Regions from separate parts of the Nocardioides sp. AN3 genome, predicted to be linked through region 4. Evidence: riboswitches for the same ligand, from Rfam matches in the RefSeq annotation. Region 4 holds a riboswitch; each other region holds the start of a gene.

Region 1 (7,083 bases), on a different contig from region 4:
CAACCTCGGCGGGGTCGGCGAGGAGCTCGTCGCGGGCCGGGTCGGGGATGTCCTGCCGTCGATCAAGGCGGCCCGCGAGCGGGCGAAGACGGCCGCCGGATGGGTGATGGACCTCTACCTGCTGCGCAGGCCTGCGACGTGACCGGCCTGCTGGTCGCCGGCACCACGTCGGACGCCGGCAAGTCCGTCGTCACCACGGGGCTGTGCCGCGCCTTTGCGCGACGCGGCGTGAAGGTCGCGCCCTTCAAGGCGCAGAACATGTCGAACAACTCGATGGTGTGCGCTGGGCCCGACGGCACGCTGTCTGAGATCGGCCGTGCGCAGTGGGTGCAGGCACTCGCGGCGGGCGTGGTCCCAGAGCCCGCCATGAACCCCGTCCTCCTCAAGCCCGGCACGGACCGCCGCAGCCACGTCGTCCTGATGGGCCTGCCGGCCGGGGATGTCTCGTCGGCCGACTGGGAGACCGGTCGCCGCCATCTCGCGGCGGCCGCCCACGCGGCGTACGACGACCTCTCCTCGCGCTTCGACCTCATCGTCGCCGAGGGCGCCGGTAGTCCGGCCGAGATCAACCTGCGCGCTGGCGACTACGTGAACATGGGTCTCGCGCGGCACGCCTCCCTGCCCGTCGTGGTCGTGGGCGACATCGACCGCGGCGGGGTCTTCGCGGCGATGTTCGGGACAGTGGCCCTGTTGGAGGCGGCCGACCAGGCGCTGGTGTCGGGATTCGTCGTCAACAAGTTCCGGGGGGACCAAAAGCTCCTGTCCCCCGGGCTGTCGTCCCTCGAACGGCTCACCGGGCGCCGCGTCTTCGGTGTGCTCCCCTGGGACCCCAGCCTCTGGCTCGACTCCGAGGACGCCCTCGACCTGGACGGACGCCGATCTGTCGGGTCGGGCGCTCATCGCGTCGCGGTCGTGCGGCTCCCCCGGATCAGCAACTTCACCGACGTCGACGCCCTCGGCCTCGAGCCGGACCTCGACGTCGTGTTCGTATCCGACCCGCGCGACCTCGCCGACGCCGACCTCATCGTGCTGCCCGGGACGCGGTCGACCATCGCGGACCTCGCCTGGCTGCGCTCACGCGGACTCGACGTCGCCATCGTCGAGCACGCGCGCCATGGACGGCCGGTCCTCGGGATCTGCGGCGGCTTCCAGATGCTCGGCACGACCATCACTGACGCCGACGGGGTCGAGGGCGAGGTCGGAGCGAGGGTCTCGGGCTTGGGACTGCTCGACGTGCGCACGGACTTCGCCGCCGACAAGACGCTTCGGCTGCCGACCGGGTCTGCCCTCGGCGCGCCCGCCAGCGGCTACGAGATCCACCACGGACGGATCACCCGAGAGGCCGGCGAGGAGTTCCTCGGCGGCGCTCGGACGGGGTGCGTCTTCGGCACCATGTGGCATGGGAGCCTCGAGGGCGACGCCTTCCGTGGCGCGTTCCTGGCGGAGACCCTCGGCCGGCCGCCGTCGGGAGTCAGCTTCCCCGCTGCGCGCGAGTCCCGGCTCGACCGGCTCGGGGACCTCGTCGAGGAACACCTCGACGTCGTGGTGCTCCTCGCCCTGGCGCAGTCCGGCGCGCCTGCCGGGCTGCCCGCTCTCCCGCCGGGAGGCACCGTCTGATGGGCCGCATGAGAGTGCTCCTCCTGGGCGGCACCAGTGAGGCCCGGGCGCTCGCGGCGCGCCTGGTCGAGGAGGGCATCGCGGTGACGTCCTCCCTTGCTGGTCGCGTCGCCCGTCCGCGACTGCCGGTGGGCGACGTCCGGATCGGCGGGTTCGGCGGCGTCGCGGGTCTGCGCTCGGCGCTCGTCGACTTCGACGCGGTCGTCGATGCGACGCACCCCTTCGCGCGCGGGATCAGCGCCAACGCGGCCGCCGCGTGCACCGAGGTCCCGCTGTTGCGGCTCGAGCGGCCGGGGTGGGAGCCGGACCCGAGCTGGCCCGACCGGATCTGGCACAGCGTCGACGACCACGAGTCCGCCGCTGCCCTCGCGGGCGAGCTGGGCCGGCGCCCGTTCCTCACCGTCGGCCGCCAGGAGCTGGCCCGGTTCGTCCCGGCGCTGACGTCGCACGCGGTTCTCGCTCGGGTGGTCGACGCGCCCGATGTCGAGCTGCCGTCGTCGTGGGAGCTCCTCCACAGCCGCGGGCCCTACACTCTCGACGGCGAACGCGGCCTGATGAGCCAGCACGGCACTGACGTCCTGGTGACCAAGAACTCCGGCGGCGCCCACACCTGGCCGAAGATGCAGGCCGCAGCCGAGCGGGAGATCCCCGTGGTCGTCGTACGCCGTCCCCCGCCTCCGCCGGGTGTTGCCACGGTGCGTGAGGTCGACAGCGCCGTCGCGTGGGTGCGCCGCGTGTCGGCCCAGGCCTGACCCATCGCGCGAGGCGACTAGAGACTCGCGGCGAGCTCGCGGCGAGCGACGACCACCCGCTCCTGCGACTGAAGCCGCAACAGCAGGCCCGTGAGCGCGACGCCGATGACCGACCACATGGTGGCGAGCGTGATGAGGGAGGCGCGCCGGAAGTACCAGAGCGTGTCGGCCGGGAAGTCGCCGATCTCGTTCACCGTCGGGAAGATCTGCCCGGCGATGGCCATGAGGGCGACGTACGCCGCAACGCCGCCGACCACGGCGCCGTACGTCCCCACCGCCGGCGCGAGCCGGAACACGAGGACCGTGACCGCGATCGCCAGGACGACCGAGACCAGCAGAAACCCGAAGTACAGGCTCGTGCGCTGCCCGATCGTGTCGGCGTTGCCGACGGCGGGCGGCGTGGCGGGGTACTTCAGGAACGGCACGAAGGCGAACGACACGAAGCCGATCAGCGTGACGAGCGCCGTGGACTGGCCAAGCGTGAGTCGGCGCATCCGGCCCGCCACGGCGGCCGAGACCAGGGCGACGACGCCCCCGAGGGCCAGCCCGACGGTCAGGGTGCCGGTCAGCAGGCCCCACGTGCGCTGGTCGTGCCGGGAGACGACGACGCCGTCCTCGTGGTGATGGGCGGGCTCCGCCGTTGCGTCGTGGGTGTGGGCGGCGGCTGAGTGGGCCTCCTCGACACCGATCGCGGCGTCGACGGAGGGCTCGCCCACCTGGTGGGCGACGCAGAAGGTGACGAGGCCGGCCAGGAGTCCGGCGAGCAGGCCGCGGACGAGAAAGGCACGTGCGGTCATGGGGCAGTACGCCGCGGGGCTCAGTGGCAGGGGTAGCCCAGCAGGTGACGGCCGTCGTGGACCCACTCGTGGATCGCCGTGCCGGACGGGATCGAGATCGCGCCCTGATCGGCGCTGACGAAGAACAGGACCAGCGCCGCCAGAAGACCGAACAGCAGCGCCCACGGGGCGAGCTCGCGGAGCGGGACGGTCGGCAGGGCGGTGCCGGCGACGGGCATGGTGACAGGGGTGGCAGACGTGACGCTCACGTGATGCTCCTTCGGGAATGCAACGTTCCTCTACGGGCGGACAACACGACGGCGGAAGATCTGACTTCGAGCCCCTGACGGGACTCTCACAGTGGCGTGACCGTGCCAGACTCTCACTGGCTTCCTCACATCCGTGGTGCCCGTGCAGGCTAGCGGACTTCGGGCCTGGCTGCCATCGATGTCCGGCGTGGCAGGGTGTGACTTATCACCGGTTCTCCGTCAACCAGGTGGTGCGCGACGATCGCGGTGGCCGTGGCGGCGTCGACGTGGCCGTACCAGACATCGTCCGGCTGGACGCTGACCACCGGCGCCTGGTTGCACGGGAACTGACAGCCGGTGTGCACCAGCAGCACGTCGTCATCACCCAGTCCGTGCTCCATCATCGCCAGCACCATCGCCCGCAGGCCGTCCACGGCACCCTTCGCCGTGCACCGCGGGCCCCGGCAGACCATCACCTGATGCCGATGACCGGTCACCTCCTCCCAGGCCGGCGAGGTGAGGCTCGGCTCGCTGCCGGTGAGGGGCTTCGTCTCGGTCACGATCTCGGCCAGAGCACGGGCCAGCTCGTCCGCTGGCCCATGGTGCGGTCCGGCGTCCGCCGCGAAAGTCCGGTCGGCGAGCCGTGTGGCCACCTCGATCACAGGCCGCTCCCCGGCGCGCTCCCTCCACCAGTGCGCGGCGATCCGTCGCAGCCACGAGTGCGCGGGGCCGAGCGGCCCGAGGCCGACGCCGACCAGAGTGATCCGGCGTGCGCCGCCGTCGGCCAGCCGCGTCAGCTCAGCCGAGAGCGACGGGTCGGCCATCTGCAGGAACGCCACCGTCGCGCCGAGCTCGTCCGCTGCGGCGCGCAGCGAGTCGCGGGCATCGACGTCGGCGACCGACATGCCGACGAGGACCACCGCCTCGATGCTCACCGCCGCCCCCACGCCACGACAGCGGCCGCCCCCACGGCGCCGAGGCCCACCCGGCGGGCCAGGACGATCGCGCGAGCGACATCGTCACGCTCGGGCGGACGACCGTCGCCGAGCACGGCCCGGTGCTCGACCCGGCTGCCGTCGTACGTGTTCGTGCCACCCAGCCGGATCCCGAGCGAGCCGGCGAACGCCGCCTCCACGACGCCGGCGTTCGGGCTGGGATGGCGTCCCGCGTCTCGTCGCCACGCGCGCCACGCCTGTCCCGCGCGGGCCGGGCGCGCCGCCAGCGTGAGGAGGCCGGACAGCCGCGAGCCGGGGAGGTTGAGGACGTCGTCGAGGCGGGCGGCGGCCCAGCCGAAGCGCTCGTAGCGTGCGCTGCGGTGACCGATCATGGCGTCGAGCGTGTTGGCCGCGCGGTAGCCGAGGAGTCCCGGCACGCCACACAGTGCCCCCCAGATCAGGGGTGCGACGACGGCGTCGGAGGTGTTCTCGGCCACCGACTCCACGACGGCCCGCGAGATCTGCGACTCGTCGAGCTGGCTGGTGTCGCGTCCTACCAGATGCGTCAGCCGGCGTCGGGCGACGGGCAGGTCCTCGTCGGCGAGGTGCCGATGGACGGCGGCCGCCTCACGCTCCAAGGAGCGACCGCCGAGCACGGCCCAGGTGGCGACGGCGGTCACCAACGTCCGGGCGAGCGGCGGAGCAGCCGCGCGCTCCAGGCCCGCTCCGAGGGCGACGGCACCCACGACGAGGACCGCCGTGTGGGCGACGCCGTGACGCCGGGAGTCGGCGTAGGTTCGCGACTCGAGCGCACCGGCCAGCGTGCCGAACCCGGCGACCGGGTGGTAGCGACGCGGGTCGCCGAGCAGCCGGTCCGCGGCGTAGCCGAGCATCAGCCCCACGGCACGGGGCGTCATGAGAGGGGGCGTCATGAGAGCACCACGAGAACCGCGGCCAGCGCCGACTCCACCGCTGCTCCGAAGACGTCACCGGTCACGCCGCCGAAGCGGCGGAGGGCACGTCCGACCACCAGTCCGACGACGAGCAGTGCGACCCCCACGGCCAGAGCCCCACGCCACCACGCCAGCCCCGCCCAGCGCCCGGCGAGGGCGAGCAGCAGCGCGGCGACGATCCACACCGCGGCCGCCGCCCACGGAGCGACCGTCTGCGTGTAGATCCGGCCGAGGCCGTCCGCGCGCGCCGGCCGCACCCCGCGCAGGCAGCAGATCGAGAGGGCGGCCCGCGATGCGCAGACCGCGACAGCGGCCAGCGCCGCTGCCCGCACCGCGGCGGCCCAGCTCCCCTGGCCTGCATCCGACAGCAGCGCCGCCAGCCCGGCCACCTGCAGGCCGAGCACCAGCACGATCGCGACGGTCCCGGCAGGCCCGGACGTCCCGGTCTTCATCACCGCCAGGGAGCGCTTGCGGTCGTAGGAGGCGGCCAGCCCGTCGGCCACGTCGGAGAGCCCGTCGAGGTGGAAGGCCCGGTTGCCGAGGACGACCGCTCCTATGGCGAGGAGCGCCACGACGAGCGGGTCGAGACCCGCCGCGCGTCCGAGGACGACGACGACCAGCACCGCGAGCGCCAACGGAAGCGTCGCCAGCGGGGCCAGCAGCATGGCGAGACCGGCGTGACGGCGGTCGACCTCTCGTGGCGGCCGGACCGGCAGCGCGGTGAGCGTCCCGACCGCGAGCCGCCAGGAGTCGACCAGGACCGGGCCCAACCTCAGCCGCCCAGCTCGGAGAGCAGAGCGACGTCGCGCAGGAGGGCGCCGGCGCTGTGCAGGACGGGCACGGCGGCCACGGCGCCGGACCCCTCGCCGAGACGCAGACCGAGGTCGAGGAGCGGCTCGAGGCCCATCTTGGCCAGCGCCAGCGACTGGGCGGGCTCGGTGGAGCGGTGCCCCGCGGCGTACCAGGCGGCCGCGCCGGGCTCGATGCGGTCCGCGGTCAGCGCGCAGGCCACGCTCATGAGGCCGTCGAGAAGAACCGGCACGCCGTCCTGGGCCGCGGCGAGCAGGTAGCCCGTGGTCGCTGCGAGGTCGGCGCTGCCGAGGGCGGTGAGGGTCTCGATCGGGTCCGACGCACGTGCTCCCGCACGCGCCAGCGCCGCATCGACCACCGCGATCTTGCCTGCCAGCGCCTCGTCGCCGATCCCTGTGCCTCGACCGACGACCTCCGAGGCGGGCAGACCGAGCCCGGCGGCGACCATGGCCGAGGCGGGCGTCGTGTTGCCGATGCCCATGTCGCCGCTGATGAGCAGCTGGGCTCCGGCAGCGATCTCCTCGCGCGCCACGGCGGCTCCGGCATCGAGGGCGGCCCGGGTCTCCTCGGCGGTGAGGGCGTCCTCGAGGTGGATGGCGCCGCTGCCGCGCCGGATCTTGTGCGCCGTGAGGGCGGCGCGCGTCGCCTCGTCGAGGTCGGCGAAGTCCTCGTCGACGCCGAGGTCGAGGACACGTACGGCGACCCCGTGCGCCTTCGCCAGCGCGGTCACACCGGCCTTCCCGGCGAGGAACGTGCGCACCATCGCGCCGGTGATCGCGGAGGGGAAGGCCGAGACGCCGTGGGCGGCCACGCCGTGGTCGCCGGCGAAGATGACGAGGCGGACCTCGTCGAGCGGCGCGGGCGGGACCTGGCCCTGACAGGCGGCCAGCCAGACGCCGGCCTCGCCGAGGCGGCCGAGGGCGCCGGGAGGCGTGGCGAGGGCGGCGAGCCGCTTGGCGGCGTGGTCGCGGGCGATGTCGGAGGGGGCGGAG
Region 2 (7,083 bases), on a different contig from region 4:
TGGGACCTGAAGCCCGTCCGGGCCAGATAGCGGTCCAGCAGCCCGGGCGCCACGGCGTTCGCCGCGAGCGTGAGCGCCGTGGTCCCCCCGACCCAGTACTCCCGGCGAAGCGGGTGGTCTGCGGCGTAGACGACCGCGTCGGCGGCGACCTCGGGCTGGTAGATCGGCGGCACGGGCTGCGCGCGCCGGGGCAGCCGCGAGAGCACCCAGTCGAACTGCGGGGTGTTGACCGCAGGCATCTGCACCATCGTGACGCGGACGTTGCTGTGGTCGTGCATCAGCTCGGTGCGCAGCGACTCGTGGAAGCCCTGGATGGCGTGCTTGGCGCCGCAGTAGGCCGACTGCAAGGGGATGCCACGGTAGGCCAGCGCCGAGCCGACCTGGACGATCGTGCCCCGGTCGCGCGGCAGCATTCGCCTCAGCGCGGAGCGGGTGCCGTTGACGTAGCCGAGATAGCTGACCCGCGTGGTCCGGTCGAACTCCTCGGGCTCGATGTCGACGAACCTGGCGAACACCGAGCTGAACGCCACGTTGACCCAGACGTCGATGTCGCCGAGCTCCGCCTCGATCCGCGAGGCGGCCTCCTCGACCGCCGCCTGGTCGGCCATGTCGACGCTGATCGGCAGAGCACGCGCACCGGCCGCCTCGACGTCCGCGGCGGCACCGGTGAGCCCCTCCTCCCCGCGGGCGAGCAGCGCCACGGAGTCGCCTCGCGCGGCGAACGCCCGCGCGGTCGCCCTCCCGATCCCTCCGGACGCTCCGGTCACCACGACCACTCGTCGGTCGGTCATCCCTCACCTCTCCTCTGCGTCGAAGCCGTTCGCGTCGACGCCGGCGCGGCCCAGCTCGTGGGCGGTCTCCATGAGCAGCGCGTGGGCGAACGCCTGCGGCAGGTTGCCGCGCAGCTGGCGCTGCACGACGTCGTACTCCTCGGCGAACAGGCCCGCCGGCCCGAGTGCGCCGCGGTTGCGCTCGAACCAGCGCACGGCCTCGGTCACCCGTCCCTGGACCAGGCACGCGAGCGACATGTGGAACCCGCTCAGCACGAACGCGCCCTCGGCGTCGTGTAGCGGGGTGTTGTCGGAGTGGCGGAACCGGTAGACGAAACCGTCGTCGGCCAACTCGGCGACCACAGCCTGCCACGTGCGGACCTGGCGCGGGTCGTCGGGCGGCACGGCACCGCGGATCCCCGGCAGCAGCAAGGAGGCGTCGACCCGCGGATCATCGGGCGCCCGCTGCCAGCGACCGTCGGGGTGGAGGCAGTCGCGGTCGACGGAGTCGATCAGCGCGTCGGCCAGCCCAGACCATGAGGAGCCGACCCGGTCCGGCCGCTGCCGAGCGACCGCCCGCAGGCCGGCGGCGCACATGAGGCGGGAGTGGGCCCAGCGGTCGTTCGACAGCTCCCAGATCCCGCCGTCGGGCTCCTCGCCCCGCTTCTCGATCGAGGCGATGAGGATCTCGACCGCCTTCCAGCCGTCGCCGTCGAGGCGCTCCGCGCGGTCGGCTGCGGCCAGCAGCAGCAGCGACTCGCCGAAGGCGTCGAGCTGGAACTGGGCGCCTGCGTGGTTGCCGACCTGGGTCGGCGCGCCGGGATAGCCGGGCATCGACAAGCGGCGCTCGTCGGGCACGCGGTCGCCGGTGACGGTGTACGCCGGCAGCAGGTGCGGCCCGTCCTCGTGCACCCGGGTCGTGACGAACCGGACGGCTGCGTCCAGCAGCTCGTGCCCGCCCACCACGGCGGCCGCCTGCCCGGCGTAGCACTGGTCGCGGATCCAGGCGTAGCGGTAGTCGTAGTTGCGACCCTGCTCGGCACGCTCGGGCAACGCCGTGGTCGCCGCGGCGACCATGCCGCCGGTCGCGCTGGTGAGGCCTCGGAGCACGGCGTAGGAGTGCCGCGAGTCGCCGGGTGCGGCCGAGCCGCTCAGATCGGGAACCGCGTCCTTCCAGGCCCGCTCGGTGGCGGCCCAGGTCAGGCCCGGCTCGGGGGTCGCCCGGGGGAGGGAGGAGTCGCTGATCTCGAGCACGAGGTCGTGGTGGCGGCCCTCGGGGACGACCAGGTCCAGCACGAGCCCCCCGTCCTCCAGCCGCGCCGACCCGGCGCCGGTCCAGCGGATCCGGAGAGGCCCGCTCCGGCCCTCCCAGACGTCGTCTTCACGACGTACCTCCATCGGGTCCTCGCCGAAGCGCGCGCAGCACTCCATCGTGACGCGCACGTGCGCCTCCCCGAGGTGCGCCTCCACGCGGCGCAGCAGCACCAGCCGGTTGCGGTCGCCGGGGAAGGCGAGCGCCTCCCGCGACTCCACGACCGACGTGGTCGTCACCCAGCGGCTGCGCCAGATCAGGGTGTCGCGCTCGTAGTAGCCACCCCACACGAACCGCGGGTCGGCGGGGGTGATGGCGTAGCCGCCGTTGCCGCCCAGCAGCGAGGCGAAGACGGTGTCGTCGTGCCAGCGCGGAGCGCAGAGGAACGCGATGTCGCCCCGGGGACCGATCAGCGCGCCGCGCTCACCGTCGGCGAGAAGCGCATACTCGCTCAGGGTGTGCGGCGGAAAGCCTGCCGAGGACACCATGCACGCTCGGTACCCCGCAGCGGGACCGATACATGCCGAGACGCATGGATCAGTCAGGTTCGCGTCAGGCGTCCTCGACGGGCCAGATCGCGTCGCCGTCCTCGTCGGCCGCCGCGTCGAAGGCACGCATCACCCGCACGGCATCGGCGCGGTCGCGCTCCCCCATCGCGGCGAGGACCGACGCGATCTCCTCACGACGCCGCCGTGTCACGGCGTCCAGCGCCTCGCGGCCCAAGGGGGTGACCGTGATGACGATCGTGCGCGCGTCGACGTCGGACCGGTCCCGCTGCACCAGCCCCAGGCGGCCGAGGCGCTCGACCAGCCTGCTGACGTTCGACTGGTTGATGCCGAGCAGCTCCTGCAGCGAGCTGACGGTGTCGCCACGGCCCGACGCGACGAGGACGAGGGCCCGATGCTGCGCCGGCGTCAGGGCGACCGGCGAAGCGGCGATCGACCGGACCGCCACGCCGACGAGCGCCCGGCTCGCGGTGATGAAGGCGTCCACGAGCTCCGAGTCGTCGGTCACGGTGCACCTCCCTGCAGTGTCGGCGTGCGGCCCATCATCCTGCTAGGACCCACCTCGGTCACGCCGGACGGCCATCACGCCGCTCCGCGGCCGAAAGCCAGGCGATGTCCCCGCCCGGGGCGATCCGCGCGACGTCGCCGTTGCCGACCTCGACCCACGGCGCCTCGTGAGGAGGAACGCCGCTCACGTGCGCGAGGGCGGCCCTGATCGCGTCGCCGTGCGACACGAGGACCGTCGGAGTCGTCGGGTCCAGTGCGTCGAGGACGGCGGCCATCCGGCGGCGTACGTCGTCCACCGACTCTCCGCCCGCCATCGGAAGTGCGGGGTCGGACCAGTCGTGCGCCTCGGCGACGGCCCAGGTGTGCTCGTAGTCCCGACCCTCGAGCGTGCCGAGGTGCTGCTCGCGGAGGCGCTCGTCGTGCTCGGCGTCGAGACCGAGGCGGTCCGCGATCACGCGCGCCGTCTCGACCGCCCGCGTGAGATCGCTGGTCACCACCCGGCCGCAGCGCTGGCCGCCGACTGCGAGGTCGGCGGCGATCGCCTGAGCGGCGGCGTGCGCCTGCTCGAGCCCCAGCTCGGTCAGACGTGGATGAGCCGTCTGGCCCTGGGTGAGCCGGAGGACGTTCCACTCCGACTGGCCGTGCCGCACGAAGTAGACCGGAGCCGTCACGCGGGCCATTCAACCGTGCGCCTGACCTCGCAACCGATGCCGCCCTGTCTCCCGAGGGGCCCGTCCCGTAGGCTGCGGCTGCTCGTGGTGCAGGAACCCGGTGTGACTCCGGGGCGGTTCCGCCACTGTGACGCCGGCCCGCTCCAGCTGGGGCCGGCGCAGCCAGACACTGGCCGCGGGTCGATCCGACCGGCTCAACGGGGCGAGAACCCCGAAGGAGGACCCGCGCCATGCGCATCGCGCTGCTGTCCACGTCCGACACCGACCTCCTCTCGGCCCGTGCCGGCGGGGCCGACTTCGCGCTCGCCAACCCGGCCCGTGCCACCGACGCGCAGCTGCAGGCGTCAGTCCGCGGCGCCGACCTCGTCGTCGTACGCCTCCTGGGCTCCCCCCACGACCTGTGGCCGGGTCTTGCCTCGGTGCGCCAGGCCGGGACGCCGCTCGTCGTCCTCGGCGGGGAGCAGCAGCCCAGCGCCGAGCTCATGGAGCTCTCCACCGTGCCCATGGGGGTCGCGGCGGAGGCACACCGCTACCTCGCCGAGGGTGGCCCCGCCAACCTCCGCCAGCTGCATGCGTTCCTCTCCGACACCGTCCTGCTGACCGGCGAGGGGTTCGAGCCGCCCGCCTCCATCCCGGCGTGGGGGTTCGCGCCGCGGCCCGGTCTCGATACGCCCTCGCCCAGCGGCTCGGGCTACTCGACCAACGACAGCTCCGATGGTCGAGTAGCGAGCGCCAGCGAGCGTATCGAGACCCTTCCCCGCATCGGCGTTCTCTACTACCGCGCCCACGAGGCGAGCGGCAACAACGGGTTCGCGCACGCGCTCGCCGACGCGGTCGACGCGACCGGTCTGGCGGTCGGCGTGCCGATCTTCGCCGGCTCCCTGCGGTCGGCCCCCGACGAGCTCTACGAAGCGCTGGGCACCCTCGACGCACTGGTCGTCACCGTCCTCGCGGCCGGCGGCAGCGTCCCGGCGGGCGCGAGCGCGGGCGGTGACGACGAGGCGTGGGACGTCGAGCGGATGGCCGCGCTGGACATCCCCGTCCTGCAGGGCCTGTGCCTCACCAGCAGCCGCGAGGAGTGGGAGGCCTCCGACGACGGCGTCACGCCCCTGGACTCCGCGACCCAGATCGCCATCCCGGAGTTTGACGGACGGATCATCACGGCCCCGTTCTCGTTCAAGGAGACCGACGCCGACGGACTGCCCCGCTACGTCGCCGACCCGGAGCGGGCCGCGCGCGTGGCCGGGATCGCGGTCAACCATGCACGCCTTCGCCGCGTCCCCAACGCCGAGAAGCGGCTCGCGCTGGTGCTGTCGGCCTACCCGACGAAGCACGCACGCATCGGCAACGCGGTCGGGCTCGACACCCCGGTCTCCGCCATCCGGCTGCTACGGCGGCTGCGCGACGAGGGCTACGACCTCGGGGCGCCCGAGGATCTGCCCTGGCTGGACGCTGACGACACCGAGGCCGGCGACGCGCTGATCCATGCGCTCATCGCGGCCGGTGGCCAGGACGAGGAGTGGCTGACCTCCGCGCAGCTCACCGACGCGCACGTGCGGATCAGCAAGAGCCATTACGACGCCTGGACCGCCGACCTCCCCGCCGACCTGCGGGAGGCGATGGTGACGGCGTGGGGCGAGTCGCCGGGCAGCCTCTTCGTCAACGATGACGGCGACCTCGTGCTCGCGACGCTGCAGGCGGGCAACGTCGTCATCCTCATCCAACCGCCGCGTGGGTTCGGCGAGAACCCGGTCGCGATCTACCACGACCCGGACCTTCCGCCGTCGCACCACTACCTGGCGGCGTACCGCTGGCTCGAGGCCCGTCGCGAGCACGGCGGCTTCGGGGCCGATGCCGTCGTCCACCTCGGGAAGCACGGCTCGATGGAGTGGCTTCCCGGCAAGAACGCCGCCCTTTCGGCCTCCTGCGGCCCCGACGCGGCGATCGGCAGCATGCCGCTGATCTACCCGTTCCTCGTCAACGACCCCGGCGAGGGCGCCCAGGCCAAGCGGCGGGCGCACGCCACGATCGTCGACCACCTGGTGCCGCCGATGGCGCGGGCCGAGGCGTACGGCGACATCGCGCGGCTCGAGCAGCTCCTCGACGAGCACGCCAACATCGCCTCGATGGACCCGGCGAAGCTGCCGGCCGTCCGCGGCGAGATCTGGCAGCTCATGCACGCCGCCGAGATGCACCGCGACCTGGGGCTCGACGAGCGTCCCGACGACGAGGAGTTCGACGACTTCCTGCTCCACGTCGACGGGTGGCTGTGCGAGATCAAGGACGCCCAGATCCGTGACGGCCTGCACGTGCTCGGCGCCGCGCCGACGGGCGAGGCGCGGGTCAACCTGGTCCTCTCGATCCTGCGCGCCGCGCAGGTGTGGGGCGGCGTCGGGAACGCCGTGCCCGGGTTGCGCGCGGCGTTGGGTCTCGATACGGCCTCGCCTGGCGGCTCGGCCTCCTCGACCAGCGAGGAAGCCGCTGGTCGAGTAGCGAGCGCCAGCGAGCGTATCGAGACCGACCTCGTTGAGGCCCGGGCGCGTGAGCTGGTCGAGGCGATGGAGAAGGCGGACTGGGACCCGGCGGCCGTCGCGGCGCTCCACGACGATCCCCAGGTGCGGCGGGTGCTGGCATTCGCCGCGGAGCAGGTCGTGCCCCGGCTGGCCCGGACGACCGATGAGCTGGATGCCGTCCTGCACGCCCTGTCCGGTGGCTTCGTCGCGGCCGGTCCCTCGGGCTCGCCGCTGCGGGGACTGGTCAACGTGCTGCCGACGGGCCGCAACTTCTACACCGTCGACCCACGCGCCGTGCCGTCGCGGCTCGCCTGGCAGACCGGGCAGGCGATGGCCGACTCGCTGCTGCGGCGCTATGTCGAAGAGACCGGCGACTATCCGTCGTCGGTCGGGCTCTCCGTGTGGGGCACCTCGGCGATGCGCACCTCCGGCGACGACGTGGCCGAGGTGCTGGCGCTGCTCGGCGTACGCCCGGAGTGGGACGAGGCCTCGCGCCGAGTCGCTCGGCTCGTCGTCGTGCCTCTCGAGGAGCTCGGGCGGCCTCGGATCGACGTCACCGTGCGGATCTCGGGGTTCTTCCGTGACGCGTTCCCGCACGTCGTCGCCATGCTCGACGACGCGGTCCGGATGGTGGCCGACCTCGACGAGCCCGACGAGCAGAACTTCGTGCGCGCCCACATGCGGGCCGACCTGTCCGAGCACGGCGACGAGCGGCGGGCGACGACCCGGATCTTCGGCAGCAGGCCGGGCTCGTACGGCGCCGGCATCCTCCAGGTGATCGAGTCCGGCTCGTGGCGCGACGAC
Region 3 (7,083 bases), on a different contig from region 4:
GGACGGTCGTGGACCGGCGGCTGCGCGCGGTGGCGGAGGCCGACCTGGTGCTGGCGATCTACAACCCGGCCTCGCGATCGCGCACCGATCAGATCGCAACCGCACGCGACGTCCTCCTCGAGCATCGCAAGCCCGACACCGTGGTCATCGTCGGCCGCGACGTCGGCCGGGCGGAGGAGTCGCTGACGGTGACCACGCTGGCCGAGCTGGACCCGGCGACCATCGACATGAAGTGTCTCCTCATCGTGGGCGCCGAGGGCACCCGGGTGAGCCGCGCGGGCGTGTGGACGCCGAGGTACGTCCGGTGAGGGCTCCTCAGGTGGTGCACTTCGTCGGCGCCGGTCCCGGCGCGGCCGACCTGCTCACCGTCCGCGCGACGCGCCTCCTCGCTGCGGCGGAGCTCGTGCTCTTCCCGGGCACCTATCTCGATCCCGAGGTCCTCGCTCTGGTCGGGCCGTCGGCCGAGCTGGTGGACACCCAGGACCTGGACCTCGACGAGATCACCGGCCGGTTGGTCGAGGCGCACCGGGCACGCCGTGACATCGTCCGGCTCGTGTCGGGAGATCCGTCGGTCTACTCGGCGCTCACGGAGCAGACCCGGCGGCTCGACGCGGCCGGGGTGCCGTGGGACGTCACCCCGGGGGTGCCGGCGTACGCCGCGGCGGCCGCCCTCGTCGGCCGCGAGCTGACGGTCCCGCTGCTCGCCCAGTCGGTGGTGCTGACCCGCGCGCAGGCGCGGTCCACGGCGATGCCGCAGACCGAGTCCCTCGCCGCGTTCGCCGCGACCCGGGCCACCCTCGTGCTGCATCTGGCCATCACCCGGATCCGCGGTCTGATGGGGGAGATCGAGCCCGACTACGGCCCCGACTGCCCGGCGGTCGTCGTCCACCGCGCGAGCCAGCCCGACGAGCTGGTCCTGTCGGGGACGGTGTCCACGATCGCGGATGCGGTCGAGCAGGCCGGGTTGCGGCAGGCGGCGGTGATCCTCGTCGGCCGTGCCCTCGAGCCGGGGGTCGCCGAGGGTGGGGAGTCGTTTCTGTACGACGCCGCGCGCGACCGCGCGCCCAAGGTGAAGCGGTGATCGGGCGGTGACGTCCGGGGTCAGGGATCTCTACGACGTCATCAACCGACGCCGCGACACCCGACGGGAGTTCACCGGCGAGCCTGTCGCCGACGACGTGCTCGAGCGGGTCCTCTCGGCGGCGCACTGTGCGCCGAGCGTCGGGATGAGCCAGCCGTGGGACTTCGTCCTGGTGCGCGACCCGGTCACGCTGCGGGCGTTCCACGACCATGTGGCCGAGGAGCGCGCCGCGTTCGCCGCGTCGCTGACGGGGGAGCGAGCGGCGGCGTTCGAGCGCATCAAGGTCGAGGGGATCCTCGAGTCGGGCCTGGGGATCGTCGTCGGCTACGACCCGACGCGCGGCGGCCCGCAGGTGCTCGGGCGGCATGCGATCGCGGACGCCGGACTCTACTCGGTCGTGTGTGCCATCCAGAACCTCTGGCTGGCGGCGACAGCGGAGGACCTCGGTGTGGGGTGGGTGAGCTTCTACCGCGAGGAGCACCTCGCGGGACTGGTGTGTCTGCCCCACCATGTGCGTCCGGTCGCCTGGCTGTGCGTCGGCACCGTCAGCCACCTGCCCGACGTGCCGGACCTCGAGCGGTTCGGCTGGCGACACCGGTCGCCGTTGGCGGGGTTCGTGCACCAGGAGCGGTACGGCGCCCTCACCGCGTCAGACTCCACTGGGTGACGGTGCGGGCCGGCGTCCAGCCGGTGAACGAGCCGATCGGGGCGGTCGTCTCGACCGCCAGGCGGGTCAGCTCGCCGCCGTGCTCGCCGTAGGCGGTCGCCAGGAGCTGCTCGGTCTCGAGCGTGACGCCGTGGACCACGAGTCGTCCGCCTGGAACCAGTGCGGTGAGGCAGGCGTCCAGCACACCGGGGATCGTCGCGCCGCCGCCGATGAAGACGGCGTCGGGCAACCGCTGCTGCGCCAGGGCGTCCGGTGCCCGGCCGGTCACCACCTCGAGACCGGGCACGCCCAACGCCGCAGCGTTGCGGCCGATCCGCGCGGCCCGCTCGGGACTGGCCTCGACCGCCGTGGCCGTGCAGGTCGGATGTGCCCGCATCCACTCGATCCCGACGGATCCGGCTCCGGCGCCGACGTCCCACAGGTGCTCGCCGGGGGTCGGTGCGAGTCGGGCGAGCGCCGAGGCCCGCAGGTCTCGCTTGGTGAGCTGTCCGTCGCTCTCGAACGCGTCGTCCGGGAGCCCGGCCACCCAGCCGCCGCGGTGAGGCCCGGCGCAGGCGATCGCGATGACGTTCAACGCGGGCACGTCGTCGGGCGGGGTGGTCACCCAGTCCTCCGCTGACGCCTCGCGACGCCACTCGTCGGGGACTCCCAGGTCGCCGAGGACGGTCATCCGCGAGGCGGCGTACCCCGCCCCGACCAGGAGCCCGGCCACGGTCGGGGGCGTGCTCGCATCCGAGCTGAGCACCAGCACCCGATGGCCCGGCGCGAGCTGACGCAGCAGGGCGTGGGGGTCGCGTCCGACCACCGTGACGACGGTCGTGGTCTCAGCCGGCCAGCCCATCCGTGCCCGGGCGAGCGCGACCGACGAGACGGCAGGCTCGATGCGGACCGCGTCCGGGCCGAGGAGGTCGAGGAGCGTCGTGCCGATGCCCGACACCAGCGGGTCGCCCGACGCCAGCGCCACCACGTCCTGCCCGTCGAGCTCGGCGAGCAGCCGCGGAAGGCCGGCGCGCAGGGGAGTGGGCCAGGGCACGCGGCGCTGGCCCGGCACGTCGGGGAGCAGCGCGAGATGGCGGGCGCCGCCGAGGACGAGGGTCGCGTCGCGGACGAGCGTGCGATGACGCTCCGGGACGCCCGTCCAGCCGTCCGCGCCGATGCCCACCACGATGATCACGCGGGCAGACGCTACCGGCCGGGGTCGCGGACCTCGGCGGGTGTGGCAGACTGCCGCCCAGGCACGAGGTGCCCCAACGACCCAGCCATCGGAGACGGTGGGGACGGCCGGCGGGGAGAATCTGGGAAGCCGGTGAGAATCCGGCACAGGCCCGCTGCGGTGAATCAGGCCTCTCGCACGAGAGGACCTGACAAGTCCGAAGACCGGCCCCGCGCCCGACCAACCACGTTGGCGAATCGAGCGGGAGCCTCACATGCCATTGCACTATCCCTTCTCCGCGGTCCTCGGCTGCGAGGCGGAGCACCTCGACGACATGGGCCTCGCCCTCGTCCTGACCACCATCGCGCCCGAGATCGGCGGCGTGCTGATCCGCGGCGAGAAGGGAACGGCGAAGTCCACGACCGTACGAGCGCTGGCGGCGGTGCTGCCGCCCATCGACGTCTACGCCGCCGACCGCTTCTCGATCGACCCGACCGACCCGTCGACCCTCTCCCCGGACGGGCCGTTCGCTGCCGACGCCGAGGTGGTCAGCCGGCCCGTGCGGCTGGTCGAGCTGCCCGTCGGTGCCACCGAGGACCGCGTCCTCGGGTCGCTGCACCTCGAGCGGGCGCTGTCGAAGGGCGCCGTCGAGTACGAGCCAGGGCTCCTCGCCCGCGCGCACCGCGGCGTTCTCTACGTCGACGAGGTGAACCTCCTCCACGACCACCTCGTCGACGTGCTCCTCGACGCGGCCGCGATGGGCCGCGCCACCGTCGAGCGTGACGGCGTCTCGGTGACGCACCCGGCACGGTTCGTGCTGATCGGCACGATGAACCCCGAGGAGGGCGAGCTTCGCCCGCAGCTGCTCGACCGGTTCGGGCTCACGGTCGAGGTGGCGGCCCCGCGTGACCCGGCGCTGCGGGTCGAGGTGGTGCGCCGGAGGCTGGCGTACGACGCCGACCCCGCCGCCTTCGCGGCCCGCTTCCGCGACTCCGACGCGCTGCTCACCTCGCGCATCGAGGCGGCTCGGGAGAGGCTGGCGAAGGTGCGGCTCGGGGAGCCGGCGCTGCTCAAGATCGCCGAGATCTGCGCCGCCTTCGAGGTCGACGGTCTGCGTGCGGACATCGTCACCGCCCGCGCTGCGCTCGCCCATGCCGCGTGGTCGGGTCGCGACGAGGTGACCCGCGCCGACGTCCGCCGCGCGGCGCTCCTCGCGTTGCCGCACCGGCGCCGGCGCAACCCGTTCGATGCGCCCGGACTCGACGAGTCTCTCCTCGATCGGATCCTCGGCGACGAGGAGCTCCCCCCGGAGCCGCCCGAGCCACCGGGGGGCGGGACGTCCGACGATGTGGCTGCCGGGGCGACCGACTCGCATGACGTGCCGGGGGACGGCGGCGGGGACGGCGGCGGGACGTCAGACGATGTGGCTGCCGAGGCGACCGACTCGCATGACGTCCTGGGGGAAGCCGGCGGGACGTCAGACGATGTGGCTGCTGAGGCGACCGACTCGCATGACCTCCGGCGGGTGGGGGCGGGGACGCCGTTCCGGCCGCGGCTTCTCACCGTCACCGGACTCGGGGACGGCGAGGCGGGCCGACGCAGCCGCGCCCTCGCCTCGACCGGACGACGTGTCGGCGCGCGGCGGGCGGACGGTCCGACGGGGTCACTCGATCTCGTCGAGACGCTCCTCGCTGCCGCGGGGAAGCAGGCGGCGCGCCGAGCAACGGCGAGCCCCGCAGGCGACACAGCGGGCGACACGGCAGGCGACTCACGACGAGTCGAGCTCCGACCCGAGGACCTGCGGGTCGCCGTACGCGAGGGCCGCGAGGCCAACCTCATCCTCTTCTGCGTCGACGCGTCGGGCTCGATGGCGGCGCGCAAGCGGATGACCCAGGTGAAGACGGCGATCCTCTCGCTGCTGCTGGACGCCTACCGCCGACGCGACAAGGTCGGCCTGGTGACGTTCCGCAGGGACGGCGCCGAGGTGGCGCTCCCGCCGACCCGGTCGGTCGACATCGCCGCGACGCGCCTCGAGGAGCTTCCTGCCGGCGGCCGCACGCCACTCGCCGAAGGACTGCTCGAGGCCGCCCGCGTCATCACCCGCGAGCGCCTGCGCGACCCGCGCCTGCGCCCGCTCCTCGTCCTCGTCACCGACGGCCGCGCCACCGGCGGCACCGGCGCCGTCGCCCGCTCGCTCCAGGCGGCCGACCACCTCGCGGGCCTCGGTGTGGCGACCGTCGTCGTCGACAGCGAGATCGGCCCGCTTCGCCTGGGTCTCGCCGCCGAGCTCGCCGGCCGGCTCCGCGCCGAGCACGTTCCGGTCACCGAGGTGAGCGCCGAGGCGCTCACCACGACCGTCCGAAGCCGAGGAGCAGCCTGATGCCGCAGGGACAGCCGACCGCCGTGCCCGACGACGGCCTCACCACCCGGCAGCGCCGCAACCGGCCGTTGCTGGCGGTCCACACCGGCGACGGCAAGGGCAAGTCGACCGCCGCCTTCGGCCTCGCGCTGCGCGGCTGGAACCAGGGATGGCGGATCGGGGTCTTCCAGTTCGTCAAGTCCGCCAAGTGGCGCATCGGCGAGCAGACCGTCCTCGAGCGGCTCGGCCGCCTTCACGAGGAGACCGGCGACGGCGGTCCGGTCGAGTGGCACAAGATGGGCTCCGGCTGGTCCTGGACCCGCAAGCAGGGCGACGCCGAGGACCACGAGACCGCTGCCGTCGAGGGTTGGCAGGAGATCAAGCGCCGGCTGGCCGACGAAACCCACGACCTGCTGGTCCTGGACGAGTTCACCTATCCGATGAAGTGGGGCTGGGTCGACGTCGACGACGTCGTCGACACCCTCAGCACCCGCCCCGGTCACCAGCACGTGGTGATCACGGGACGGTACGCCGACCCGCGGCTCGTCGCCGCCGCCGACCTGGTCACCGAGATGACCAAGGTCAAGCACCCCATGGACGCCGGCCAGAAGGGTCAGAGGGGCATCGAATGGTGAGCCCGGCGTGGTGAGCCTGCCGCGCCTCGTCGTCGCGGCGCCGTCGACCGGCCAGGGCAAGACGACCGTCGCCACGGGGCTCATGGCGGCCCTGCGGGCAGACGGCCCCCACGGGAGGGGCCTGAGCGTGAGTGGCCACAAGGCGGGTCCGGACTACATCGACCCGGGCTATCACGCCCTGGCGACGGGTCGGCCGGGGCGCAACCTCGACCCGCACCTCGTCGGCGAGGAGCTCGTCGTCCCGCTGCTCCTGCACGGCGCGGCCGGCGCGGACATCGCGGTCGTGGAGGGCGTGATGGGGCTGTACGACGGCCGCCTCGAATCCGACGGCTTCGCCTCGACGGCGCACGTCGCGACCCTCACGAGCTCCCCGGTCGTGCTCGTCCTCGACGTCGCGCGCCTGTCCCGCTCGGCCGGCGCCATCGTCGCGGGGATGGCCGCCTTCGACCCCGACGTACGCCTCGCCGGCGTCATCCTCAACCGCGCGCGACCCGGCCGCAACCTCGACGAGATCCGCAGCGCTGTCGAGCGTGCGGGCGTCGCGGTGCTCGGCGCCATCCCGCCCGACGACCGCCTCGCCACACCGTCGCGGCACCTCGGCCTGGTGCCGGCGGCCGAGCGCGACGGCTCGGCCTCGATGGTCGAGCACCTGGGCGAGCAGGTCGCCGCTCACCTGGACCTCGACGCGGTGCTCGCCGTGGCCCGCAGCGCGCCGGACCTCGACGCGACACCGTGGGATCCGACCACGGTCGTGCGCCCCGGTGGAGGAGGCCGGCCGGTCGTCGCCGTTGCAGGGGGGCGGGCGTTCACGTTCCGCTACGCCGAGACCGAGGAGCTCCTCCGCGCGGCCGGATGCGAGGTCGCGGTGTTCGACCCGTTGTCCGACGATGCGCTGCCCCCGGGGACCGCTGGGATCTACCTCGGCGGCGGCTTCCCGGAGGTGTACGCCGCCGAGCTCGCCGCCAACCGCCGCCTGCTCGACGACCTGCGTCACGCCGTCGCGGCCGGCATCCCGACCGTGGCCGAGTGCGCGGGGCTGCTCTATCTCGCCGAGTCACTCGACGGCGTCCCGATGGCAGGCTCCATCCCGGCGCAGGCCGCCATGTCGGACCGGTTGACGCTGCGCTACCCGACCGTGACGGCGGCCTCCGACTCGCTGCTGACACGCGTGGGGGAGCAGGTCACAGG
Region 4 (7,083 bases):
AGCTCCAGCAGGGGCGGGTTCATGCGGCCACCTCGACCTCGCGAGCTGACGGGCGGGCCGGCGTACGGTCGACCGGGAGCCGGGGCGTCGGAGCCAACACAGCAGGCGCCAGGGCGACGAGCACGCCGACGAGCGCGGCGACGCTGACCTGCGGAGAGGCGCCGAGGTCGGGGTTGGTGATGGCGTACTGGTGCTGGGCGACCCACGAGCCCACGCCGCCGACGACGATGCCGGTCAGCGCGACTGCGGTCTCCGGCCAGCGCCACGGGTCGGGCCGGTAGGTCGTGCGCCCCACGCGCCGTCCCGCGGACGCCATGCCGGCGACGCAGACCCCCACGCCCACGGCCAGCACCACGGCGCCCCGGCTGACCGGCCCCCACGAGCCGCCGAGGAAGGTCTGGTCGAGGAGGGCGTACGCGCCGATGCACACCCCGATGAGGCCGATGATCATGAGGGAGCCCGTGAGACGGCGCTGTGCCGCGGTGGCGTCACCCGCGCGGCCGTAGCCGCGCGTGTCCATGCCCGCAGCGAGGGTGAGCGAGCGCTCCAGGGCGTCCTCGAGCACGGGGACGACGAAGCGGCGCAGACGGCGCACGCCGCGCGACCGCTCACCGACCTCGGCGCGCAGGCGCTGAGCACGGCGGACCCGCTGGACACTCTCGGCCAGCTGCGGCAGGACGCTGACGGCGACGACGACGGCGGTGCCCACCTCGTAGAGCGCGGCCGGCATGCTGCGCAGGAGCCGCTTGGGGTTGGCGAGGGAGTTGGCCGCGCCGACGCAGATGACGATCGTCGCGAGCCGGAGCCCGTCGTAGAGGCCAGCGAGGACCGACTCCCGCGTCACCGGCCCCAGGAGCGTGATGCCGAGGACCCAACCCGGCAGCGGGATCTGCGGGAGGTGCACGATCACGGTGCCGCCGACCGCCCCACCCAGCAGGATCCGGAAGACCACGCGGATGGCGACGATGACCGCCCCGGCGATGAGGTAGATCCGGAACGAGCCGGCCCACGGCTGGTCGGAGCGCCTGGCGCTGACCACCACCGCTGCGGCGCCGATCAGCATCAGCAGCAGCCAGGGGTTGGTGGTCTGGGAGGCGTACGCCGCCAGCCCGATCGCCCACAGCCACCAAGCGACCGGGTGCAGATCGCGGGCGATCCTCGTCATCGGGCGGTCATCACAGGGTCATCGCAGAGTCATCGCCGGCTCATCGCGCCCGTCTGGCCCAGGCGATCCCACCGGCCGCGGCCGCCAGCACCGCGATGAGCACGGGCGGGACCCAACCGGGCATGCCACCACTGCTCTCGCTCGACGCCGGCGTGATGGCCGCCTCCGTCGTCGGGCTCATCGATGCGCTCGGGGTCGGGTCGGCGCTCGTCGTCGCGACCGCGATGGCCGAGCTCGATGCGGGTGACGGCGACGACTTCGGCCCGGGCTTGCGCGATGGGCTGGCCGACGGCGCGGTCGTCGTCGCACTCGCGCTCGGGGTCGTGGGGCCCTTCGGTGCGACGCTGCTGGTCGCGCGGGTGGCTGGCGCCTTCGAGGGCCGTGGCGTGCGGGTGTTGCTCGGCTTCGGCTTCGGCGCGGTCGAGGCCGATCGCGTCGGGGTCGAGCATGAGCCGGTCTGACCGGGCTTGCGCGGCGTGCCGCTGCACTGCCAGGCGAGCGCGACGGAGTCGCCGGCGCCGACGGCCTGCGAGTAGACGCCCTGTGAGGCGTAGACCCAGCCCTTGCCGTTGTCGACGAAGAAGCCCCAATAGGACGTCGTCGTGAAGCAGCTGCCCTGCGACGGCTTGCCGTTGACCTTGCAGACGACCCCCGGCTGTCCGGTCAGCCGACCGAGGGAGACGCCGGCGCTGGTGAACGCCTTGTCGGCGGTCGATCCGGTGCCGCACCCGGCCGCCGTGCCGCCACCGAGCGCGCCGTAGTCGACGACGACGCTGACCTGCTCCGCCGAGCACGACGCTGCCTGAGCCGGTGCGGAGGGCAATGCCAGCGTGGCCGCCGCGGTGATCATCACCGCGGCGACCAGCTTGGCCATCGTGCTCAGCGGGGCCATCGTCAGCAGCCGCGGAGGAAGCGCAGCGCCGGGCCGGCCTGCGCCGTGGCGCGACGCCACTGGTCCTGGGACGTGGTGGTGATCCCGGCGGCTCGAGCGGCGGCGAGGGCGGTGGCGTCGTACGCGATCGCGCCGTGCTCGTGCGCGAGCTTGTCCGTGGCGTTCTTGCTCGTCACCTGCAGGCGCTTGACCCAGGAGGCCGCCTTGCGGGCCTGCTTGCAGGCGCCGACCTCACCGAGAGCCCAGCCGGCAAGCCCGGTGCTGTTCGCGTTGGGGGTGGCCGTCGTCGGGCCACCGATGAAGGACCCGTCGTGGCGCTGGTGACGCTTGAGCCAACGCGTGGCCTTCGCGATCGAGGCCCGGACCCCGGCCGAGGGGTGCTTGATGCTGTGCAGGCTCAGCAGGGCCAGCGAGGTGGTGTCGGGGTCGGGCGCACTGCCGACGACGTCTCCGGGGACGCACTTCTGCGACGAGGACGAGGCGGCCGAGAAGGTGAGCCGGAAGTAGCCCGCCGAGCACTGCTGGGCGAGCAGGAACCGCACGACGATGCGCGCTCGCGGCGAGCCGGCGTCGGAGAGTGCCCGTGCCGCGAGCGCCTGCCCGACGGTGTTGGCGTAGTCTGCCGAACCCGCGTCATGGATCCGCCCCTTGGCCGGGCCGGACGTGATGACCCGAGCGTTCAGACGCTTGATCAGGTTGACGCCCCCGAACGAACGAGGGTTGCCGCCCAGCGTCTTGGCCGTGACCGCCGCCTTGGCGACGGACCCCGCGAACACGTCGCTGCTGGCGCCGTAGTCGACGCCCGTCGTCCAGCTGTTCACGTGCGCGGCGAGCGTCCGCCGCGTCTTCGTGAGCGCCTTCTTGTGACCACCGATGGCCTTGAGCGCGACAGCCGTGTCGGCCGTGAGCCCGTAGTCGTCGAAGTCGTACTGGCTGTTGTGCACGACGCCGGTCGAGATCTGTCGAGCAAGCCAGGAGCCGGCCTGCGCGGAGGGCGTCGCCGCCATCGAAGGCGAGGAGAGAGCCGGGATCATGAGCAGTCCACCGGTGAGGGCGGCGGCTGATCGGAGGAGGAGTCGCATGGTTTCCTTCCCGCTGCACCAGCGGGAGGGCCTCGCGAGCACACCCGCTGTTGTCCGCGACAGCGTGGTTGTCAGGACGCGTCGCGGCGGGTGGTCCGACTCGCCCCTGGGCAGGGGCACACGGTTGCGGGTCAGTGCCGGACTCTCACCGGCTTCCCCCACGCGCGGGCGTGATGAATGTGGAGATGTAGCGGCCGAAGCCTAACCCCGCAGTCAGTCCCAGACCCAACCCGCCCTCTCAGCCCTTGGCCTCGCGGGGATCGCGGGGATCGCGGACGGACACGGCCGGCGTGCCCTCGTCGCGCAGCTCGAAGAGCTCCGTCGCGGCCAGCAGCTTCGTCAGCGTCGCGTAGCCGTAGTTGCGCCAGTCGAGCGAGGACTGGTTGCGGATCTTCTGGCCGACCTTCGACACCGCCGCCCACCCGTCCTCCTCGGCGGCTCCGCGGATGGCGCTGCGCAGCAGCCGGACGAGGCCGGAGTTGCCCTTGAGGTCGCCGCTGGGGACCCTGGCGCGCCCGTCGGAGGTCGGTTCGGCGTCGGCGCTCCGGTTCTCGTCGGCGTCCACCTCGGACTCGTCCTCACCGAGCCGGTCGACCACGGTGAACCGGGTGCAGGCGCTCTGGAACGGCGCCGGCGTGTTCGCGCGGCCGTAGCCGTAGACGGCGCGGCCCTTCTCTCGCAGGTAGTGGACGAGCGGGGTGAAGTCGGAGTCGCTCGACATGATCGCGAAGGCGTCCGGTGAGGCCGCGTGGAGCAGCTCGACCGCGTCGATGGCCAGCGCCATGTCGGAGGCGTTCTTGTGGGTGGTCAGGTCGAACTGCTGCATCGGACGGATCGCGGCCCCGTGCAGCTCCTCCACCCACCGCTTCAGGTTGGGCTTGGTCCAGTTGCCGTACGCACGGCGGATGTTGCACTCGCCGTACTCGGCGAGGTCGTTGAGGATCGAGTCGATCTTCGAGGCATCCGCGTTGTCCGCGTCGATGAGCAACGCGATCCTGAACGGCTCCGCCACGTCAGGAGAGCTTCTCGAGGATCAGCTCGCGCACCCGGCCGGCGTCGGCCTGGCCACGCATCTCCTTCATGACCGCACCGATGAGCGCACCTGCTGCGGCGACCTTGCCGTCCCGGATCTTGTCCGCGACATCGGGGTTGGCGGCGATGGCGTTGTCGACCGCGGCCGACAGGGCGCCGTCGTCGGAGACCACGGCGAGCCCGCGGGCGGCGACGATTTCGGCGGGCGAGCCCTCGCCGGCGTACAGGCCCTCGAAGACCTGGCGCGCCAGCTTGTCGTTGACCGTGCCGGCCTCGACGAGCTTCTGCACCTCGGCGACCTGCGCCGGCGTCACCCCGACGTCGGTCAGCTCGACGCCCACGTCGTTGGCACGGCGGGCGAGCTCGGAGAGCCACCACTTGCGGGCGGCCTGTGGCGCCGCTCCGGCGGCGACGGTCTCCTCGATGAGCGCGAGCGCTCCGGCCGCGGCCGCGTCGCGCATCTCCAGGTCGGAGAAGCCCCACTCGGTCTGCAGCCGGGCCCGGCGCTCGGCCGGCGGCTCGGGCAGCGTGCCGCGCAGCTCCTCGACCCACTCGCGCGACGGTGCGATCGGCACCAGGTCGGGCTCGGGGAAGTAGCGGTAGTCCTCCGCATCCGACTTCTCGCGGCCGGGCGACGTCGTGCCGGTGTCCTCGTGGAAGTGGCGGGTCTCTTGCAGCACCTTCCGGCCATCGAGGAGTACGCCGGCGTGGCGGCTCATCTCGAAGCGGACCGCCCGCTCGACCGAGCGCAGCGAGTTGACGTTCTTCGTCTCGGTGCGGGTGCCGAGCACCTCGGAGCCCTTCGGCGCCAGCGACAGGTTCACGTCGCAGCGCATCGAGCCCTGCTCCATCCGGGCGTCCGAGACCCCGAGCGCGAGGATCAGCTCGCGCAGCGCGGCGACGTAGGCACGAGCGACCAGAGGCGCCTTGGCGCCGGTGCCGGTGATCGGCTTGGTGACGATCTCGATGAGGGGGATGCCGGCTCGGTTGTAGTCGACGAGCGAGTGGTCGGCGCCGTGGATGCGGCCGGTCGCTCCACCGATGTGGGTGGTCTTGCCGGTGTCCTCCTCCATGTGCGCCCGCTCGATGCCGATGCGGAACGTCTCCCCCTCGACCTCCACGTCCATGTAGCCGTCGAACGCGATCGGCTCGTCGTACTGCGAGGTCTGGAAGTTCTTCGGCATGTCCGGGTAGAAGTAGTTCTTCCGGGCGAAGCGACACCACTCGGCGATCGAGCAGTTGAGCGCGAGGCCGATGCGGATGGCGGACTCGACGGCCTTGCGGTTGACCACCGGCATCGCACCGGGCAGCCCGAGGCACGTGGGGCAGACCTGGCTGTTCGGCTCGGCGCCGAACTCCGTCGGGCAGCCGCAGAACATCTTCGTCGCCGTGTTGAGCTCGACGTGGACCTCGAGGCCCAGCGCCGGGTCGAAGTCCTCGAGGACCTCGTCGAACCCAATGAGCGTGTCGGTCACTGCTTCTCCTCGTTGGTCGAGTAGCCCGAGCCGCTAGACCTCTCGTTGGTCGAGTAGCCCGAGCCGCTAGACCTCTCGTTGGTCGAGTAGCCCGAGCCGCTAGGCGAGGGCGTATCGAGACCCGGCATATCGAGACCCGTTGGCGTCAGCGGGGCACCCCACTGCTGGATGAGCGCGGACTCGAGGGCGGCTCCGACTTGGTAGAGCCGCGCGTCCTCGAGCACGGGCGCGAGGATCTGGAAGCCGACCGGCAGGCCGTCCTCCGGGGCCAGGCCGGCGGGCACCGAGATGCCCGGGACGCCGGCCAGGTTGGCGGGGATGGTCGCGAGGTCGTTGAGGTACATCGCGATCGGGTCGTCGAGCTTCTCGCCGAGCTTGAAGGCGGTCGTCGGCGCGGTGGGGCTGACGAGCACGTCGACGTCGGCGTACGCGCGGTTGAAGTCCTCGATGATGAGCGTGCGGATCTTCTGCGCCTGCCCGTAGTAGGCGTCGTAGTAGCCCGACGAGAGCGCGTAGGTGCCCAGGATGATCCGGCGCTTGACCTCGTCGCCGAAGCCGGCGTCGCGGGTCGCCTTCATGACGTCCTCGGCGCTCGGGTCTCCGGGAGGAGTGACGCGCAGGCCGTAGCGCATCGCGTCGAACTTGGCGAGGTTGCTCGAGGCCTCAGCCGGCAGGATCAGGTAGTAGGCCGCCAGCGCGTGCACGAAGCTCGGCGTCGACACTTCGACGACCTCGGCGCCCAGCTTGGTGAGCAGGTCCACGGCCTCGGCGAAGCGCTGCATCACGCCGGGCTGCCAGCCGTCGCCGGAGAGCTCCTTGATGACGCCGACCTTGAGGCCGGCCAGGTCGCCTGCGGCGCCCTGACGGGCCGCCTCGACGAGGCCGGTCACCTTGCCACCTGACTCAGGCAGCGTCGCGGACGTCGAGTCGAGCGGGTCGTGGCCGCCGATCAGCTCGTGCAGCAGCGCGCTGTCGAGCACCGTGCGAGCCACGGGACCGACCTGGTCGAGGCTGTTGGCCAGAGCGACGAGGCCGTAGCGGGAGACAGAGCCGTACGTCGGCTTCACGCCGACCGTGCCCGTGACAGCGCCCGGCTGGCGGATCGAGCCGCCAGTGTCGGTGCCGAGCGCCAGCGGCGCCTCGAACGCGGCCACCGCGGCCGCCGAGCCACCGCCCGAGCCACCCGGGATCCGGTCGAGGTCCCACGGGTTGCGGGTCGGGCCGTATGCCGAGTGCTCCGTGGAGGAGCCCATCGCGAACTCGTCCATGTTGGTCTTGCCCAGGATCGGCAGGCCGGCCGCCTTGAGCCGGGCGACGACGGTGGCGTCGTACGGCGGGATCCAGCCGTCGAGGATCTTCGAGCCACACGTCGTGGGCAGGCCGGTCGTGGTGAGCACGTCCTTGACCGCGATCGGCACGCCGTCGAGCGCGTGGAGG

Evidence for each region. Region 4 has a riboswitch for cobalamin ahead of ACYQ1K_RS10475 (hypothetical protein). Riboswitches for the same ligand answer to the same signal wherever they lie in the genome.
Region 1: another riboswitch for cobalamin. It lies ahead of ACYQ1K_RS16140 (CbtB domain-containing protein); the one in region 4 lies ahead of ACYQ1K_RS10475 (hypothetical protein).
Region 2: another riboswitch for cobalamin. It lies ahead of cobN (cobaltochelatase subunit CobN); the one in region 4 lies ahead of ACYQ1K_RS10475 (hypothetical protein).
Region 3: another riboswitch for cobalamin. It lies ahead of ACYQ1K_RS16175 (VWA domain-containing protein); the one in region 4 lies ahead of ACYQ1K_RS10475 (hypothetical protein).

Annotation. Positions count from the first base shown of each region.
Region 1 covers NZ_BAAIGC010000014.1:29,094-36,176, forward strand. Annotated here, with positions in the region: gene cobF (precorrin-6A synthase (deacetylating)) at 1-142, shown strand, start outside; gene ACYQ1K_RS16125 (cobyric acid synthase) at 100-1,617, shown strand; gene ACYQ1K_RS16130 (cobalt-precorrin-6A reductase) at 1,626-2,369, shown strand; gene ACYQ1K_RS16135 (CbtA family protein) at 2,387-3,166, opposite strand; gene ACYQ1K_RS16140 (CbtB domain-containing protein) at 3,187-3,414, opposite strand; adenosylcobalamin (AdoCbl) riboswitch at 3,417-3,566, opposite strand; gene ACYQ1K_RS16145 ((2Fe-2S) ferredoxin domain-containing protein) at 3,564-4,328, opposite strand; gene ACYQ1K_RS16150 (cobalamin biosynthesis protein) at 4,325-5,260, opposite strand; gene ACYQ1K_RS16155 (adenosylcobinamide-GDP ribazoletransferase) at 5,257-6,051, opposite strand; gene cobT (nicotinate-nucleotide--dimethylbenzimidazole phosphoribosyltransferase) at 6,054-7,083, opposite strand, start outside.
Region 2 covers NZ_BAAIGC010000014.1:20,729-27,811, forward strand. Annotated here, with positions in the region: gene ACYQ1K_RS16095 (SDR family oxidoreductase) at 1-791, opposite strand, end outside; gene ACYQ1K_RS16100 (glycoside hydrolase family 15 protein) at 795-2,570, opposite strand; gene ACYQ1K_RS16105 (MarR family winged helix-turn-helix transcriptional regulator) at 2,635-3,096, opposite strand; gene ACYQ1K_RS16110 (histidine phosphatase family protein) at 3,155-3,766, opposite strand; cobalamin riboswitch at 3,835-3,958, shown strand; gene cobN (cobaltochelatase subunit CobN) at 3,997-7,083, shown strand, end outside.
Region 3 covers NZ_BAAIGC010000014.1:37,494-44,576, reverse strand. Annotated here, with positions in the region: gene ACYQ1K_RS16195 (precorrin-2 C(20)-methyltransferase) at 1-308, shown strand, start outside; gene ACYQ1K_RS16190 (cobalt-precorrin-4/precorrin-4 C(11)-methyltransferase) at 305-1,081, shown strand; gene bluB (5,6-dimethylbenzimidazole synthase) at 1,089-1,748, shown strand; gene cbiE (precorrin-6y C5,15-methyltransferase (decarboxylating) subunit CbiE) at 1,723-2,922, opposite strand; cobalamin riboswitch at 3,006-3,148, shown strand; gene ACYQ1K_RS16175 (VWA domain-containing protein) at 3,176-5,281, shown strand; gene cobO (cob(I)yrinic acid a,c-diamide adenosyltransferase) at 5,281-5,895, shown strand; gene cobBC (bifunctional hydrogenobyrinic acid a,c-diamide synthase/histidinol phosphate aminotransferase CobBC) at 5,906-7,083, shown strand, end outside.
Region 4 covers NZ_BAAIGC010000007.1:78,917-85,999, reverse strand. Annotated here, with positions in the region: gene ACYQ1K_RS10490 (ABC transporter ATP-binding protein) at 1-23, opposite strand, end outside; gene ACYQ1K_RS10485 (energy-coupling factor transporter transmembrane component T family protein) at 20-1,165, opposite strand; gene ACYQ1K_RS10480 (hypothetical protein) at 1,206-2,057, opposite strand; gene ACYQ1K_RS10475 (hypothetical protein) at 2,060-3,139, opposite strand; cobalamin riboswitch at 3,208-3,353, opposite strand; gene ACYQ1K_RS10470 (NYN domain-containing protein) at 3,378-4,151, opposite strand; gene gatB (Asp-tRNA(Asn)/Glu-tRNA(Gln) amidotransferase subunit GatB) at 4,153-5,646, opposite strand; gene gatA (Asp-tRNA(Asn)/Glu-tRNA(Gln) amidotransferase subunit GatA) at 5,643-7,083, opposite strand, start outside.